DNA from 2 places in the Pelosinus sp. IPA-1 genome. Region 1 is predicted to be linked to the other one. Evidence: riboswitches for the same ligand, from Rfam matches in the RefSeq annotation. Region 1 holds a riboswitch; the other holds the start of a gene.
What was found. A riboswitch is a leader RNA that binds a small molecule or an ion and turns the genes downstream of it on or off. The one in region 1 is predicted to bind cobalamin.

Region 1 (8,830 bases):
AAGTTTTTTGGTTGAACGGAATAGACTATTACAAGAGTTTTTGACCTTGATTTGTGCTGATTGTGATAGCGATGCTGAGGCAGAAGCGATGGAGCATTATCTATCCCAAGGTACGATTCATTCTATCCAATTAGTAGTGAAATTTATGAAAAATCACCCAGAATGTTATCAGCTATTTTTAGAATATGTGGCTAAAAACCAAGCTGTAGAATAAAGCTTAACCAAAGCGTACCATTGGTCTTAAGTACATGAAATATATTATGCTTGCCCTGAAAAGATTAGGTACAGTAAGACTGCATTCAAGGTAAGTATCATGCAAATGATAATCCAACCCAATACATTAGTTATAGTACTATTCTTAAAACGTCCCATGATTTCCTTTTTGTTACTAATTAGCAAAAGGGGAATAATAGCACCCGGTAAAGCAAAACTTAATACGACTTGACTTGTTACAAGGGCACTCATCGGATTGATACCTGCTAAGATAATAGCCATACCAGGTAACATGGTAATGAGGCGCCTGATGCTAATAGGGATATCAAAGCCCACGAAGCCATTTAAGATAACTTCTCCAGCCATAGTGCCAACAGTAGAAGAAGATAATCCTGAGGCTAAAAGAGCGAGGCCAAAGGCTCCTGCTGCCATATTGCCCATAAGAGGCTGCAAGGTCATATAAGCTGCTTCAATACTGTCAACAGTAAGACCATTGCCTTTAAATATGGCTGCTGATACGATAACCATAGCGGCATTTACAATAAAGGCCATATTCATAGCAACGAATACATCTATTTTGGCCATCTTTAAATGATGAACACAGTCGTTTTCGTCATTTGTGCGGCGATTTTGGACCAAATGAGAGTGTAGATAAATAACGTGAGGCATAACCGTAGCTCCTAGCATGCCGACAGCTACCAGTAAGCTGTCAGCGGTGAGCATAGGAACAGCTACATGATAAGCAACTTGCCCCCATTCTGGACTAGACATAAACATTTCCCATATATAAGATATGCTTATAACGGCTACCATTGTCGTAATGATTCGTTCCACAATTTGCTGCCCATATTTTTGCATGTGGCAGATGAAGTAAGTAATAAACCCTGTAAGTATTGCAGACCAAACTAAGGGGATATTAAATAATAAGTAAAAACCGAGGACGCCTCCCAAAAACTCTGCAAGGTCGGTAGCCATAGCCGCTAAGGTTGCTATAGTCCATAAGAACCAATTCACGCCTCGTGAAAAGACATTGCCGCAGTGTACGGGCAAACTAACTCCGGTAGCAATGCCAACTTTTGCGGAGAGAATTTGGACAAAGATAGCCATCAAATTACTCCAAAGAATGACCCATAGTAAGTTATAACCAAATTGGGAACCACCACTAATATTAGTACCGAAGTTTCCTGGATCCATATATGCTACGCTGACAATAAAAGCAGGCCCGAGGTATTTTAATAGCCCTTTGGCCTTGGTTTTAATTTCTTCTCCAGGTATTAATGGCAAATTAATCGGTAAGCTGGTGATAAATTGATCATCTTTCAATATTCCCACTCCTTACATAAGTGCTATGTTTAATTAATACTACAAAACACAATAGTATGGTTAGCCATGGCTAACTTTTAAAACGCTTTAATTACTATATAATATGTAATGATAATAATTTTGTGACTAACAGCGTTACATCTTGTGCGGACTGGGCGGGATGCAAGATAATAGATCGTTAGCAAGGAACTGCTTGACAATTCTGTAAAAATATTATAGAGTCAATCCTATGATATTGAAAAAATTCATATGGATGGTATAGGTGCCCTTCGGGGCTTAATAGGGAAATCGGTTCAATGCCGATACGGTCCCGCCACTGTAATGAGGAGCAAACCCATGTTGTGCCACTGAGATAAATCATCTTGGGAAGGTTTGGGAGAGCGATGATCCAGAGTCAGGAGAACTGCCTATATAACAGTCACCGATATGACCTGCGAGAGATGGGGAGGGGATTTACGCGAAATTTTTATGTTTATTTTTTGTGCGTTATTATTTCCTAATTGTAATTTAGCGTTTCTCTTTGTGTTTCACTCTCGGTTTATACCGAGAGTTTTTTTTGTCTTCTTATGAAGACATTAGTAAAATACTATATAAGAAAAAGGCGGAAAAAAATGAAAAAATGTACTTACTTATGGATTCTTGTTGGATTATTCAGTTGTTTGATGCTGGCAGCGGCTGGTTGCTCCTCTGAAAAGAAGAGCGGTAGCGGTACAAAAGAGAAGGTACTTAAATTTATTACGGTTTGGCCTGCGAATACGATGGACCCTCATCGGTGTCATTTTAGTTTTATATTAAATTCTGGAGCTATGGAAACCCTGGTTGGATTGGATCCAAAAACAACAGAGCTTTATCCTTGGCTGGCTGAAAGCTGGAAATCCGAGGATGGTCAGCATTGGGAGTTTAAAATACGTAAAGGAGTGAAATTCCATAATGGAAAAGACCTGACTGCTGAGGCTGTTAAGGCTAGTTTGGAGCGTTCTATTTCTGCAAATCCTGGCGTAAAAGCGTCTTTAAAAATTACTGCTATCGAGGTAGCAGGTGATATTCTGAAAATCACTACGGAAAATCCGTATCCGGCTCTTCCGTCAGAATTAGTTCATTACAATACGGTGATAATGGATGTTGCGGTACCAGACAATAAGCCGCCTATTGGGACAGGCGCATTTATGTTTGCCAGTTTTGATATTGCTAAAGGTGCAGAGTTGGTGAAATTCCCTCAATATTGGAATGGTATAGCGAAGCTGGATCGAGTTATTATGACATTTAATGATGATGCAAATGCTCGTCTATTGGCACTGCAATCCGGTGATGCGGATATCATTTATCGCCCGGCACTGGATACGCTGCAAACATTGCGCAAAGATGACAAAGTAATAGTAGAGAGTGTTCCAGGCAAAAGAGTTTATCATTTAATTTATAATTATGCTGGCAAGAATCAAGATTTATGGAGTAATGAAGAATTCCGCAAAGGAATAGATGCTCTCATTAATCGTCAGGAAATTGTTGATAAGGTTATGGGAAAAGAAGCTGTTGTAGCCTATAATCCTTTTCCAGGAATTTATTCCTTCTCTCCTGATTCCAAACCTCATATTTACAGTATAGAAAAGGCATTACAACATTTTCAGGCTGCTGGTTTGACAGTGCAAGATGGTAAGGTGCTTAGAAATGGCCAGCCGATCAAACTTCGAATGGCTACCTATATTGCTCGTCCTGAATTGCCTCAGATTGCACAAATTGTTCAAGCAACGGCTAAGCAAGTGGGAATTGAAATGGAAATTCAAGTAGCAGAGAATATTGATGAATATCTGCCCCAAGGAAATTGGGATCTAGTGACTTACTCCTTACTGACAACCACCAGAGGGGATGGAGCTTTCTTCCTGAATGCTGCTTTTTCGCCAAAGGGTATGCAAAATCATGGTCGCCTCACTGTACCAGAATTAATTTCTTTATTGGATACCTATAATCAGACTATCGATAAAGCTAAGCGAAATGAAACGGCGAAGACAATCGCTACAATGATTGAAGAAAGAGCTTATAATGCCTATATAACTTCTCCATATGAAACGGCTGCATATCGTAAAAATGTGAAAGGTTGGGTGACTCCATCAAATGAATTTGAGTTCCAAATGGTTACCAAGGATTTGGATATCGTTTCAGAATAAAAACTGGCTATTGAAACGGATAAGTGAAGCCATTCTTCTTTTATGGATAATTTCATTGGTTAGCTTTGCCATTGTTCAAGTAGCTCCTGGGGATGCGGCGTTGTCCCTGCTCCGGGTGGATACAGTGGCTGTAACCACAGAACAGGTAGAAGCCTTAAGACAAGAAATGGGCATGAATGATCCTGTTTACCAGAAGTATTTTCGGTATATGGGCAATCTGCTGAAATTGGATCTGGGTGAATCTATAATGACGGGGCGTCCTGTTGTCGCAGAACTTTCCCACGCTTTTCCTGCCACTTTTTTGCTGGCTGGTACTTCATTACTATTGACAATAGTCTTGGTTGGAATTTTTGGATACTTATCTTCCCGCTTTGCCGGGAGTTGGATTGATAAATTCTCTACTGGTTTTTGCCTTATGGGGGCTTCCATTCCGACTTTTTGGCTGGGGCTGCTGCTTATTGATTTATTTTCGGTTCGTCTCCACTTACTGCCGGCAGTGGGAATGGCTAATGGAGGGCTTATTTTGCCCTCGCTTTCTTTAGCCATCGCCATTGCGCCTCCCTTTATAAAAATTTTTCGTAATAGCTTAATTGATTGTGCCCACCAAGATTTTATCCGGGCGGCACGTTCTCGAGGAATTTCTGAAAAAGTGATTTTTATGCGGCATATTTTAAAGGGCAGCTTAATCCCGGTTGTGACAATTTTGGGAGTTAGTTTCGGGAGCTTACTAGGCGGATCGGTAGTAGTGGAAGTGATTTTTGGACTTCCTGGTGTTGGTAAACTGGCCATTGAAGCGGTTACCCGCCGAGATTATGCTATTGTTCAAGGCTTTGTATTGTCGATTGGTATCTTAATTTTTCTGATTAATTTAGCAGTGGATTTGTCATATTGTTACTTGAATCCTGCCATTTCTTTGAAGGAGGCTGAACGTCAATGATACAAAGAAAATCTTGGGGCGTTTGCCTCACGATAGTCTTTATGCTAATCATTCTATTTGGACCTTGGCTAGCGCCGATGGATCCTAATGTAGTAGATCTTTCCAAGCGGCTTCAATTGCCAAGTGCGGATCATTGGCTAGGGACTGACCAATTAGGCCGGGATCAGTTGTCTCGGATTTTGACAGGCGGGCAGATGACGGTTGGGATCAGCCTGATGGCTTTAGGGCTGTCTATTTTGGTTGGAGTGCCCATTGGTCTTTTTGCTGGCTATCTAGGCGGACGTGTAGATTGGGTACTAATGCGTCTGGTAGATGCATTCATGGCATTTCCGGAATACATTGTTGCCATTGTTATCAGCGGTCTTTTGGGAGCGGGTTTCTTTAATCTGATGTTTGCTATTCTCGTTGTGAAATGGGTGGGGTATGCTCGGCTGGTACGCAGTGTGGTTTTGCAAGAAAAATCCAAAGATTATCTGCTCGTTGCCCAAATTAGCGGCGCGGGTAGCTATACCACTCTTAGACGTCATTTGATTCCTCATGTGATTGGTCCGGTACTGGCTTTGGCGACCCTTGATATTGGCAAGGTTATTCTTCTGGTTGCTTCCCTTTCTTATATCGGTCTTGGTGTTCAGCCTCCTCATCCTGAATGGGGTTCTATGCTCAACGAAGGTCGATCCTATTTTACACAGGCATCATACTTAATGATTGTGCCAGGAGTGGCGATATTCTTAGTGGTATTTGTCGTGAATTTGCTGGGGAATTGTTTGGTAGAAAAATTCGGTTCAGACCGTCAAGAGGAGGGGCGAGATGGAACTACTGAAAGTCCGTGATTTAAAAATTTTCTGCCCGGATAATCGTCCTTTGGTACATAGTATTGATTTTTCCATTCGTGCTGGCGAATGGTTTGCTCTGATTGGTGAAAGCGGCAGCGGTAAAAGTATCAGTGCCTTTTCTTTGGCAGGACTACTGCCAAATGGACTGCGACGAGAAGCCCAGGAAATACGAATGCTAGGTCAGGATTTGGTAAGTATCTCCGAAGAAGAGCTAAGAGGACTTCGCGGCACGGATATTGCCTATGTCTTTCAGGATTATCAGAGTGCTTTTACCCCCTACTTCACATTAGGGAAACAGATAGATGAAGTCATGCGGGCCCATAGGGACTGGACAAGGGAAGAAAGACAGAAAAAAGCTTGGGATGCCCTTACAGAAGTCGGACTGGAAGGGCCAGAAGCTTACCTGCGGTATCCCTTTCAACTGAGTGGTGGTCAGCTCCAGCGGGCTGCTTTGGCTCTGGCGATGATGATGGAGCCAAAACTGTTGATTGCGGATGAACCCACCACCGCTCTGGATGCAATGAGTGCCGCTAAGATACTGGATTTGATGGTTCGGCTGAAAAATGAAAAAGGCTGTGCAGTACTTTTCATTACCCATGACTTGCGCTGCGTTCGCCGTTATGCGGATCGAATCGCTATTATGCAAAATGGTTCCATTATCGAATCTGGTGAAAAAAGAACGATTTTTGAAAATCCGCAGGAAATTTATACTCGCAATTTGCTGGCGTCAGTGCCACCCCTTCATAATGTACCGCGGCGTCTGCCCATAGTAGGGGAAGATCTTTTGGAAGGGGGGGCTGTTTGTGCCGCTACAAGAAATGCATGATATAGGTAGACCAGAGGTGTTAAGACTTATAGATGTCTGGAAAACTTACTCTGGCGGTCATCAAGCCGTGAAAAGAATCTCCCTTACCATTGGGCAGGGAGAATGCCTGGGGCTGGTTGGCGAAAGCGGCAGCGGTAAAAGCACTTTGGCTCGCTGCCTTCTAATGTTGGAACGGATGGATAAGGGCGAAATTTGGTTAAATAACCGTCCTCTTCATGAATTGGGGACCTCAGGACTTCGTAATGCTCGCCGGGAAATGCAGGTAGTATTTCAGAATCCGTCGGGATCATTTAATAGCAAGCTGACGATAAAGGACTCTTTATTGGAACCGATTCGTTGCCAAAATAAAGGTTGCCCTAGCTTTTTAGGTAAGAAAAATAGCAATGAGGAGGAGATTGCCAGTAAACTGTTGGAAAAGGTTCATTTGCCTGCAAGATATTTGAACTGTTATCCTTCCGAACTTAGTGGCGGTCAAAAGCAACGGGTGGCTATTGCCCGGGCAATTAGCGTTGAACCAGCCTTAATTGTCTTAGATGAGCCGACTGCTAGTCTAGATGTATCCATTCAGGCAAGAGTGCTAAATCTCTTAAAAGACCTGCAAGAAGAATTAGGGCTGTCCTATCTCTTCATCTCCCATGATCTCAGTGCGGTTAACTTTATGAGTGAGCGTCTGATGGTCATGCAGTATGGAGAAATGGTTGATTTATGTAAAAGTAAGGAACTTTTTGCGACTGAACGGCACCCTTATACCAAACAGTTGTTGAAACTTTTTGATGTGAAATGAGAAAAGGGGATAGAATCATTTGAGTGCACAGGAGATTGTAATAAGAAAGATTGGAAAAGAAGATATTCATGCCGTACAAAACTTCCTACAGCGGCAGCTTCAGGACCTTTTTTCTCAGGAGGGTCATTTGGCTATTATGGATGATATTTGGGGTTTAGAAAAGTTGTATATAGAACCAGTTCGCAATCAGATGTGGGCAGCCTTTTCGCCAGAAGGTACAGTTGTCGGGACGATTGCTGTGTGTGAATATAATGATCGAATTCAGCTTTTAAAGAAGCGTTATCCTGATCAGATTACAGCAGAAATTGGACGCTGTTATATTGAAAAAAAACTAAGGAGACAAGGTATCGGATCTAAATTAGTAAAAGAAGTCGAAGAGTTTTGCAATGAAAAAGAGTATTTAACCATATATCTACACACGCATCGATTCTTGCCGGGTGGTTTTAATTTCTGGATAAAACAAGGGTTCACCATCGTAATTAAAGAGGACGGAGATGCTCAAATTGTGCATATGGAAAAATCACTCATGCCGAAGTAAAATGTCGAAGAAGTGATAAACAGAATGATACGAGGAGAGTGGATCATGAAAAAAATAGTAAATGAGAAAGAACTTGTACGAAAAATTGCAATTGGTATGCTAATGCCAGTAACTGTTATACTATCAGCAGGAACTGTAAGCGCGGCAGAAGAGACTGATGACTTTACATTAGATCCAATTATAGTAACCGCACAACGTTATGCAACAAGGGATATAAATACACCGGCAGCAGTTAGTGTATATACGCAGGAAGAGTTAAAGGCAACAGGGGCAACTAGTGTGATTGAAGCATTAAAATATAGTGAAGGCATTATTTATCATGCTCAAGGCCCAATGGGCAACGCCCAAGGGACGATGACCAGCAAAATTATTATCAGGGGTGTTGAAAAAGGAACATTAGTGCTCATTGATGGTATACCATTAAACCTGCATGGTCGCTATAATTTAGAAGATATTCCACTAGATGATATTGATAAAATCGAAGTTATCCGAGGGGGCGGTTCAGTACTATATGGCAGTGAAGCAACCGGCGGTGTTATCAATATTATTACCAAGAGCAAAAAGAACAATAGTATAACAGTGGCGACAGGTAATAATGGAGTGCAAAATTATAATATGAGCTTACAGGCTGGCAAGTTTGGCATAAATTATTCTGTTAATAAAACAGATGAAATTAACAACATATCAGATGGATATACTCGCAGCACAGCTGCGCCTACTAGTACCAGCTATGTACCCAAACGATATTATGATTTCTCTGGTAATGACCGGGAAGCGTTGTCTTGGCGCTATGCGTTTGATGATAATTTAGATTTTACACATTCTTATGGTACGAGTAATTCAACCTATTTCTATCGTCATGCAGAAACAGCAAATGCAGCAACAATTGGCAGCCTGAGTTCAGCAAGTAATTTTGATACCACCTATAATCGTATGCAATTAAATTATAAGAAAGAGAATATAAAAGCTACCTTTTATTTAAATCAAAAAGAGCTGAATAATAATAAAACTGAGTATTGGGCTACTGTAAGCAAAAAATATCAACAACTGACTACTCCTACCATAACGAATGGAACTGACAAAGACAGAACGGTTGGCCTAGATATGCAAAATACTTGGAAGGTAAAGGATAATACCTTACTTGTCGGTATGAATGCACAAAGAGAAAGCTATGAATCGAAAGAAAAAGCAGATAATGGTGCTTGGGATGGTCG
Region 2 (10,376 bases), 120 kb from region 1:
TGGGAGTATTTCTATTAACTTATCACTGACGGTTATCGTTAGCTCTGGTGTTAGGATGATACTAAGTGGGCTAGTTTCATAGCGATCAGTTCCATAGAAAATAGGTACATGAATGATAGCAAGAATACAGTTTTTAGCTAATATAATTCTGGGGCAATCATCTTCATCAAATGCAAAACGAAAGAAATAGTCTGGTATATTGGCTGAAGCTGACATTTGCTCAATTTCTTCAGTTGTTGGATTGGTTAACTTCACCCAGATGCCCCTTTCTAGGGAATCTAGGGTATCTAATGAAACTTCTTGTAGTTTTTCTTGCTGTGTTTTATATACTGTCAGCATGACTTCTCCTTATTTTCTCATCCTAACCTTTTTGCACCCAATATTGTGCTTTCGAAATGCCTTCTAAATCAATATTGTCTACAATCCCAACAATCGCTGCATCAACAGGGCTGTTATCATTATTCATTATCCGGCGTGCAGAGCTTCCTGTTGATACTAAGACGGTCTCGCCATTTCCTGCACCAACAGTATCGACTGCAACCTGCAAGCTAATGGTATTCATACCGTCTAAATTTAAAGGTTGGACCACCAAAAGTTTACTTCCAATTAAGTTCTCATTCTTAGTTGGTGCCACAACTGTTCCGACAACCTTACCAAGCCACATGGAAATTCCTCCTACATACGAAATACAATGTAAATCCTTACTCGTTATTTGTTTCTGATGTAACTCTTTTGACAAAAGGGGATGGTTTCCTTTGTATTATATTGTGACACCATAGAATATTATTGTTTTCGTCTGAAAAAATGAGAAGGCCCTTATTGGTTAAGGGGCCTTCTCATTTTATAAATCCTGGTGAATTTATATTGCTGCTTTAAAAATACCTTCTATTTCTTGCTGTGTGCCTTGACGTGGGTTTGTCAGACAACATACATCCATAAGAGCATTCGCTGCAAGGATAGGAAGATCTTTTTCATTAAAGCCACGGACTTCAGAAAGATTTTTAGGGATGTTAAGGTCTTTAATAAGATCTTTAATTGCATCAACTGCAAGTAATGCGGCAGATTCCTCGGAAAAATTTGTGATGTCCTGACCTAAAGCTTGGGCAATTTCTGCAAATTTTTTAGGGGCAGCATGAAGATTATAGTTAACAACAGCAGGTAACATAATTGCATTTGCTAATCCATGGGGTAGATTATAAAAACCACCTAACTGGTGAGCCAGGGCATGTACATAACCTAAACTCGCATTATTAAAGGCAATACCTGCTAAATACTCTGCATAGACCATCATTTCTCTTGCTTTGAGGTCATTACCGTTTTTGACGGCAGTTCTAAGATAGGCTGTAATGAGCTCAATTGCTTTTAATGCCTTGCAATCTGTAACGGGAGTTGCATTTGTCGATACATAGGCTTCGATAGCATGGGTTAAGGCATCGATGCCAGTGGCTGCAGTAAGGCTTGGCGGCATCGCTAGCATAAGCTCCGCATCATTTACGGCGATGATAGGCGTAACATGCCAATCGGTAATGGTCATTTTTACATGATTTTCTTCATCAGTTATTACGCAAAAACGAGTTAATTCACTTCCTGTACCAGCAGTGGTATTGACCGCAATCAGCGGTGCTGACCGTTTTTTTGATTTATTCAACCCAACATAGTTTTTTATTTCTCCACCGTTTGTTGCTAATAAGGCAATGGCTTTAGCGCAGTCGTGCGGGGAGCCTCCGCCAAAAGATATGAGGAAATCACAGCCGTTATCTTTAAATAATTTTAGTCCATAATCAACTTGGGGGATGGTTGGATTTGGTGAAACGTCATCGTAGATAATAAAAAATATGCCAGCATTTGTTAGGAGCTTTGTTAATTTATCAATTAATTTGATTTCAACTAAAACTTTATCGCTGACAATTAGAGCTTTTCTAAATGCCATAGGTTTAATATAAGTTATAATTTGTTCCAAGCAGCCAACGCCTAAAATACTAATCGGTGTCATAAAGTATTCATAAATCTTTTTATTCATAAGGGTATATCCTCCTCATTCCTATTTTATTAAAACCATAACACTGCTGTTTTAATTCAGCAAGGTTTGTGATGGCAGCTTTTCACATTTGAGCAATAAATCAATACAACATAACAAAGGAGGCCCATAATAAGGTTGTATAATAGTATTAGCATTTTGTTATGTAGTACGGTAATCAAAAAATGCAGACTTTGCCTAGTTTTTATTAAGGGGAGGTGGAGGATTGTTGGAGAATGTGGTTGAGGACTTTCTCACTGGTTTACAGTTTTTGACGCGGATTTCTATCAAGACAAAAAAGCAGTGGTCACTTGATAGTTTTAGCCGTAGTGTTAAGTTTTTTCCCATTATAGGTGGTATTATAGGTTTATTATTAACAGGAATTGTTTATGGGGCACAAAATTTTTGGGGTGTAAAGTTACCGTTACATCTTATGGCCGTGAGTATAATTCTAATTGAAATTATCATTACTGGCGGATTGCACTGTGACGGATTAATGGATACAGTAGATGGTGTTTTTTCGGGGAAGTCTAGGGAAAGAATGTTAGAAATTATGAAGGATAGCAGAGTCGGCGCTTTTGGTGCCATGTCCTTCTGTCTGTTGATTGTAATGAAATATTCATTAATTTTAGACATTGAACCGATGATGCTGCCGATAGCGATATTTGTAATGCCGATCATAGGTAGAACTGCTGTTGTCGTGGCGATTACTCTATACCCCTATGCTAGGGCTGATGGACTAGGTAAAGGACTTAGTCAATGCGAACATAAAAATACTCTTTATATAGCAGGTCTAATAGCAATGTTATTATTAGTTCCTTTCGGTAAACTTGTCTTACTTAGTAGTGGGGTAGCAATTGCCTTTGCCATCCTTGTTGCTGAATACGTCAATAAACGTTTAGGTGGCTTAACAGGTGATGTATATGGGGCAGTTGTTGAACTGACAGAACTTGTGGCTCTAGTAGTATTTCTTTTTTAGTTTTTATAATAGTTATAACTTTCGTTGTGTTATTGAACAATCTAATACCCATAGAATATACTTTCTGTAAAGGGAAGAATTTTAAAGTAAGGAAGGGGTGAGGCGTTGACTAAAGTAATATACGTTAGACATGGTCAAACTTCTTGGAATAAGGCAAAAAAGTACCAAGGGCATAGTGACATTCCCTTAAATGAAAAAGGATTAGAACAAGCCCAACTGGTGGGAAAACGGCTTGCTAAGGAAAATATAAGTGCAGTTTATAGTAGTGATTTATCCCGTGCATCTCAGACGGCGAATATCATCGCTCGGTATCATAATTTGCAAGGGATAAAGATAAAAGGATTTCGCGAAATAAACTTTGGCTTGTGGGAAGGGTGTACCTATGCTGAAATTATGGCACTTTGGCCTGATTCTTTAACAAGTATGTATTCTTCCCGAGGAGCAATTAATGCGCCAGAAGGAGAAAGCTTTATAGATCTGAAACGGAGGGCGAAGGGTGCTTTAAACCAATGTATTAAGGCACATGAAGAGGAAACGATTGTGATTGTATCTCATGGGGGCACAATGAGAGTATTGCTTTGTGATGCATTGCAGCTAAGTCTAGATAAGATGTGGTCTATCCGTCAAGATAGCACAGGAATTAATATCATTGAATACTTTAGTAACCAGCCAATTCTTTCCTTGGTCAACGATACTTGCCATTTAAAATAGAGTGCATGGGACATTTTTTACCATCTACCCTACTATCTTGCTAACATACTTCTTACACATAGGAGAACAAGTTTCATTGTAGAACTACTGTGACAACTGAATAAAATGCCACCAAACAGGTGCCTCTTACGTAAAGAGGAGAATAGGGAAGTTCGAAAGGATTGTAAAAGATCCTTAAACGACGCGGTCGCGCCACTGTAATCGGGGAGATACTCTTACATATGCCACCAGGAAACTGGGAAGGCGTAAGGTTTTATGATCCGTAAGCCAGGAGACCTGCCTGTTATGGCTGTCATTTACCTCCGCGTAAGGGGTAATGCCAGAAGGATGGGATTTTTTATAAAATACCTAGCCTTTTGGGCTAGGTATTTTTATATTTAAGAATGATATGAAATAAAGGAGGAGTAAAAATGGATTTGGAAAAAAAGGTCGATGAGTTGCTGAACGGAGCAGCAAAACCTCGAGAAAGCTTGGGCCTACTAGAAAAATATTTAAAAAAAATCATCTTGTCTTGGGGAAAGATCAATCCGGAAATGAAGCCTCATCATATAATCTTTGCAGCAGATAACGGTGTGGTCGAAGAGGGGACTGCTAATGACCCGATCGAGATTACTTATTTGCAAACGAAAAATATGGCAGCAGGTCATGCTACGATCAGTTGTTTTTGTCGGCACAATCAAATACCATATAGCGTAGTTGATATTGGAATTAATAATAAATTAGAAGCTGGTATTAATCGTAAAGTTGCCTTAGGTACTAAAAACTTTATGAAAGAAGAAGCTATGAGTCAGGCTGAATTTGAACAAGCTTGGAATGTGGGCAAAGACATGGTTAGCCATTTGGTTGAGGAAGGTTATAACCTAATCTCTTTTGGTGAAATGGGAATTGGTAATACAACAACCTCATCAGCAGTGCTTCATGCTTTAACGGGAATGTTACCCGAATTTGTGGTCGGTTATGGGGCTGCCTTAAATGATAATGAATTATTAAAAAGAAAACGGAATGTGGTTGCAAAAGGGGTAGAGCGTCATAAAGCCCAGATGAATACTGTAAAAGATATTTTACGTTGTGTAGGGGGATTTGATATTGTTGCCATCTGTTCTGGTATGTTAGAGTGCGCAGGACTAAGGACACCCTTTGTAATAGATGGATTTATAACAGCAGTTGCCTATGCTTGTGCAGCGCGCATCGATGGTACGATTGAAAAACATGCGATTCCATCCCATATGTCAAAGGAGCCTGGGATGGCCTATTCGCTAATGTTGGGAAATATTCTAGCAGAGGATGTATTAATCCGGGCAAATATGGCATTAGGAGAAGGAACAGGTGCTGTTCTTATGGTTTCTATGTTAAAGACAATGTCTTACACAATTCATAATATGGCAAGAATGTCTGATTTTGTGTTAAGTGAGCCTGTGCCTGCTCCCAATCAGGTTGTTGCCATATAAGGATTGCCTTTACTTGCTGGAATATAGTATTTTATTGCTGTTAGCAGGAACTAGTTTGCTCTTTAGCTAATACTCCTCATATAAAATAGCAAAAAATTGATATGATGCTGAAGTCTTATGAGGGGGTCTTCTAGTGCAAACAATGAATGGATTTACCTTAGGCGAAATTGTAAATACTCAGATTTTACAGGAAATTCAGGATAAATTTTCAGAAGCTACTGGATTAGCGTCCGTAATTGTAGACCCTGAAGGAAATCCTATTACCAATCCTAGTAATTTTACGAACTTTTGCACTTATATCCGATCTTGTTCTGAAGGATTTGCCCGTTGCACCCAGTGTGATGATAGAGGAGGGCGGGGTAACCAAAAGCCCTCTGTTTATCGCTGTCACAATGGTTTAACCGATTTGGCGGCACCAATCATTGTAAACAATGAGTATATAGGGGCTTTTCTTGCAGGACAAGTTATTCTTGCACAAGCGGACTATGATACGAAAGCTGAAATGTTTGAGCGAACAGCTGACCTAGGATTGGATTCAGAATTATTGTCAGAGTTTTTTGATATTATAGAGGTTGTACCGGAAAAAAGAATTAAAGCTGCAGCAGACCTAATTTATATCATGTCAAATTATATTGTAGAAATTGGTGTAGCCAATATTGCTAGTAAGCAGCTTGTAAAAGAAGTAAAGGTGAAAGCGGAACTTGAGGCTATGCTGCGTGCTACAGAATTAAAGGCACTGCAATCTCAGGTCAATCCTCATTTCTTGTTTAATACATTAAATACAATCGCGAGATTGGCTATGCTAGAGGGAGCAAGTCAAACACAAGAAGTGGTTTATGCGTTATCAGATTTGCTTCGTAACAATTTAAGAGACATTGAAATTTTACGTAGCTTAGAACAAGAAGTAAAATCAATCAGAGATTATCTGTTGATACAGAAAGTACGTTTTGGAGAACGTATTGAGACTTATATTGAGGTAGATCCTTTGATAATGGAAACGAAGATTCCTCCTCTTACGCTTCAACCTTTAGTTGAAAATGCGATTATTCATGGTTTGGAAAACAAAGTAGAGGGCGGAGTCGTTCGTGTAAGTGGAAAAATTGAAGGAAATGACGTAGTTCTCCTCGTGAGTGATACTGGGGATGGTGTTTCAGCAGAGGATATTCGTACTATTTTCCATGAGGAAAAGCGCAAGCAAATTCACGGACAAACGACGGGCCTTGGAATTATTAATGTTCACAAGCGAATTCAGCATTATTTTGGTAACGAATATGGCCTTACCATGGAGAGTAAAGTAGGGGAAGGAACTAACCTTTACATTCGAATTCCCTATTGTTCCTTATAAGAAAGCGTGCCAGAGGAGAAAAGAATGTATACATTATTGATTGCAGATGATGAACAATTAGAGCGGCAAGCGTTACGATTTATTGTGGAGCAAAAATGTCCGAACATTCGGATCATAGGCGAAACAGGAGACGGAAAGAGTGCCGTTCAGATTGCTACAATAGAAAAACCAGACATTGTTTTAATGGATATCCGTATGCCTGAAATGAATGGGTTAGAGGCAGCTAAGCGTATTCGATCCGCTCTACCGAATACAATCATTATCATGCTTACTGCTTTTGATGAATTTAGCTATGCAAAACAGGCGTTAACGATTGGGGTTGTTGAGTATTTATTAAAACCTGTTCGTCCAGAAGATATAATTCGAACATTGTATCTTACCATAAATAAAGTAAATGAAATCAAAAGAAAACAAGAGGAAGAAGTTAATCTGCGAAAAAGCGTAGAAGAAGCTATGCCTTTTATCCAAATGTCATTTGTGCATGATTTAGTTTCTGGTAATATTAAAGACGTTGAACATTTTCAGGAACGATCTCGGTTTTTAGGTATGAAGGTAGATCCTGGTGTTGTATTGGCTGTTGATGTTGATAATTTTAAGCAGCTAACCTCTAGTGACAGTGAGCTAGAAAAACAAATGATAAAGCAGCGAATTTACAAACTTATTTGCAGCGTCGCAGGTGACTATGCTTTAGTCACCCCTTTTGGTAGTGATAATCTGATCATTTTATTAGGATTTCTTCAGATAGATGATATTGAATCCATCCAGGGAAAGGCAAAGCAAACTGCAGGTGAGATACAAGAATGTATTGCTCGGGAAATGAATATCAGTATTACCATTGGAATTGGTCGCTATTACTCTGACCCGAGGGATATCCACAAATCCTATCTTGAGGCATTGCATGCTCAGCGGCAACGATTTTATTTAGGTGATAGCCAGATTATCCATGTTGATGATGTACCATATTTACCAACAGGGCCCTTTAATTATCCCTTTCATAATGAAAGAGCCGTGCTGGATAAGGTACGCTGTGGTGATCGGAAACAGGCTAAAGAAGCCTTGCATGAATTACTAAACGGAATATTTACCAGCAAAGTTTCAATCGATACAGTAAAAGCATGCGTACTTGAATTATTAATTGTTTTATCACGCTCAGCAGTAGAAGGCGGTGCCAATTTGGAGCAGCTTACCTTACTGAATTTCAATTGTATTAATCGATTGAATGAATGCAGTAATAAAACACAAGTAGAGGCATGGATGTTTGATTCCTTGGATCGTTTTATGGATAATATGTTAGAAAATAGAAGCAGTATGAACCTTAGAGTTATTAATAAAGCTTGTGATTATATAGTAAAGAATTATCATAGAAATATATCTTTGGAAGAGGTTGCGCAAACAGTGCATTTAAGCCCTTTCTACTTTAGTAGGCTCTTCAAACAGGAAAAGGGTTATAACTTTGTAGATTTTTTAACAAAAATTAGAATTGAAAAAGCGAAAAAATTATTGCAAAATCCAGATTTTACTGCAGTGCGTATCGCGGCAGAGGTAGGGTACCAGGATGCAAGTTATTTTAGTCGGGTATTTCGTCAGGCAATGGGTATGACACCAAACCAATATCGTAATGAAATACGAAACGGTAAATCGGAATGAGTTTTGACTTCAATGCAAAAATGTGATGGAGAAAAGCAGAATAGTACAAAGGATATATAAATAGGGATAAAACATAAAGTGAAATGAGAAAGGACTGTTTAAAAACAGTCCTTTTTTGCTTTTGTGGTAAAAAGATGTAGAGTGAGAAACAAAAAAGTCCTATAGCAATAACAACGAGAATAACAACCAATTTTTCACAATATACAGACAGCAATTATGTCCATTGGATAGGCAATATATATGCAAGGTAAAAAAGAAAAAAAGACAAATAGTTATAATTGTCAAACGAATGTGAAGATTGTGAGGGAATTGTATGGTGGTAGAAAAGCCGAGAATGGTCCAAGAATATGTACCAGGTAAGCAGGTAACTTTAGCACACCTCATAGCAAATCCTAAAAAAGAGCTGTGTGAAAAGCTAGGATTGATGTCTAGCAGTTCAGCAATTGGTATTTTAACGATTACCCCTTGTGAAGCAGCGATTATTGCAGCAGATGTAGCTACAAAAGCAGCAGCAGTACAGATTGGTTTTATGGATCGTTTTACGGGTTCCTTAGTACTAGTCGGCACAGTATCTAATGTAGAATCGGCTTTGAAACAGGTAGTAAATGTTTTGGTGGAAGGCTTGGGATTTTCTGGTCCTAAGCTGACAAAGTCTTAAGATGCAAAAGGTAATGCTAGTTGGTCCTGTAGGAGCAGGAAAAACATCTTTAATTCATATGCTGCAAAAGGATTCGCAAAAGGCTGAAAAAACACAAAGTATTATATTTACAGATGGAGCCATTGATACACCGGGCGAATATGCACAAATCCCGCGTTTTTATTCAGCTTTAATGGTAACAGCGATGCAAGCATCAACAGTAGCCGTTGTCCAGGATGCGACAGATTTAAAAATAGCTCTTCCGCCTGGGTTTGCTAGTATGTTTTCCCGTCCTGTTGTCGGGGTTGTTACTAAAATTGATGTTCCCGGAATTGATAGAGAAAAGGCAAGGGAGCGTTTACTACAAATTGGGGTTAAAGAACCGATATTCTTTGTCTCTTCTCATACCGGAGAAGGGCTGGATGAATTAATTGAGTATTTTGGGAAGGGAGGTGTACATAATGAGTGAAGCGTTAGGTATGATTGAAACTAAAGGACTAGTAGGAGCTATTGAAGCTGCTGATGCTATGGTAAAGGCAGCCAATGTTCAATTAGTAGGTTATGAAAAAATTGGTTCTGGGTTAGTAACAGTAATGGTACGTGGCGATGTTGGCGCGATAAAAGCGGCAACAGATGCTGGTGCAGCAGCTGCGCAAAAAGTTGGCGAAGTTGTATCCATTCACGTTATTCCTCGTCCTCATACAGACGTGGAAAAAATTCTTCCCAAAATGAAATAGGTTAATAATTTGGAGGTGGAATCATTATGCAAGAGCAGTTAATTGATAAGGTTATGGATGAAATTAAAAAACGGATGGAGACTCAAGCTCCTACCGCAGCTACTAAAGAAGAGTGTAAGGGCCCAATGAATCCTGGAATTACTGAATTTGTTGGTACTGCAATCGGTGATACTATTGGTTTAGTTATCGCAAATGTAGATCCTATGTTGCATGAAAAAATGAAAATCGACCCTAAATATCGTTCCATTGGTATCTTAGGCGCTCGTACAGGGGCTGGCCCACACATCATGGCAGCTGATGAAGCTGTAAAAGCAACAAATACAGAGATCATATCCATTGAATTACCTCGTGATACCAAAGGGGGAGCAGGACATGGTTCTTTGATTCTCTTTGGTGCAGAAGAAGTGTCTGATGCTCGCCGTGCAATTGAAGTAGCACTAAAAGAATTGAATCGCACTTTTGGTGATGTGTATGGTAACGATGCCGGACATATTGAATTACAATATACTGCTCGGGCAAGTTATGCTATCAATAAAGCCTTTGGTGCACCTGTAGGTAAAGCCTTTGGACTGATTGTTGGTGCTCCTGCTGCAATTGGCGTGCTCATGTCAGATGTTGCAGTGAAAACGGCTAATGTTGAAGTGGTCGGTTATGGCAGTCCCGCTGGTGGCACAAGTTATTCTAATGAAGTTATTTTAATGGTTACTGGTGATTCCGGTGCAGTACGTCAAGCCGTACTTGCCGCTAAAGACGTAGGCAAAAAATTGTTGGAAGCTATGGCTGGTTCAGCTCCATCGTCAACTACGCCATATATCTAATACAGGGAGGGGAAAAACAATGAAGAGATCAAAACGT

Region 2: linked by a shared signal. The riboswitch ahead of QSJ81_RS02020 (nicotinate-nucleotide--dimethylbenzimidazole phosphoribosyltransferase) and the one ahead of QSJ81_RS01505 (ABC transporter substrate-binding protein) in region 1 are both predicted to bind cobalamin.

Annotation. Positions count from the first base shown of each region.
Region 1 covers NZ_BSVC01000001.1:340,628-349,457, forward strand. The annotation lists gene QSJ81_RS01495 (metal-dependent transcriptional regulator) at 1-214, shown strand, start outside; gene QSJ81_RS01500 (Nramp family divalent metal transporter) at 259-1,536, opposite strand; cobalamin riboswitch at 1,780-1,961, shown strand; gene QSJ81_RS01505 (ABC transporter substrate-binding protein) at 2,148-3,698, shown strand; gene nikB (nickel ABC transporter permease) at 3,646-4,635, shown strand; gene nikC (nickel transporter permease) at 4,632-5,465, shown strand; gene QSJ81_RS01520 (ABC transporter ATP-binding protein) at 5,443-6,294, shown strand; gene QSJ81_RS01525 (ABC transporter ATP-binding protein) at 6,272-7,078, shown strand; gene QSJ81_RS01530 (GNAT family N-acetyltransferase) at 7,098-7,616, shown strand; gene QSJ81_RS01535 (TonB-dependent receptor plug domain-containing protein) at 7,662-8,830, shown strand, end outside.
Region 2 covers NZ_BSVC01000001.1:461,540-471,915, forward strand. The annotation lists gene QSJ81_RS01995 (magnesium transporter CorA family protein) at 1-339, opposite strand, end outside; gene QSJ81_RS02000 (EutN/CcmL family microcompartment protein) at 362-664, opposite strand; gene QSJ81_RS02005 (iron-containing alcohol dehydrogenase) at 860-2,020, opposite strand; gene cobS (adenosylcobinamide-GDP ribazoletransferase) at 2,244-2,996, shown strand; gene cobC (alpha-ribazole phosphatase) at 3,102-3,707, shown strand; cobalamin riboswitch at 3,808-4,005, shown strand; gene QSJ81_RS02020 (nicotinate-nucleotide--dimethylbenzimidazole phosphoribosyltransferase) at 4,118-5,155, shown strand; gene QSJ81_RS02025 (sensor histidine kinase) at 5,298-6,500, shown strand; gene QSJ81_RS02030 (response regulator transcription factor) at 6,525-8,147, shown strand; gene eutS (ethanolamine utilization microcompartment protein EutS) at 8,461-8,805, shown strand; gene QSJ81_RS02040 (EutP/PduV family microcompartment system protein) at 8,819-9,253, shown strand; gene eutM (ethanolamine utilization microcompartment protein EutM) at 9,243-9,521, shown strand; gene pduB (propanediol utilization microcompartment protein PduB) at 9,548-10,339, shown strand; gene QSJ81_RS02055 (propanediol/glycerol family dehydratase large subunit) at 10,359-10,376, shown strand, end outside.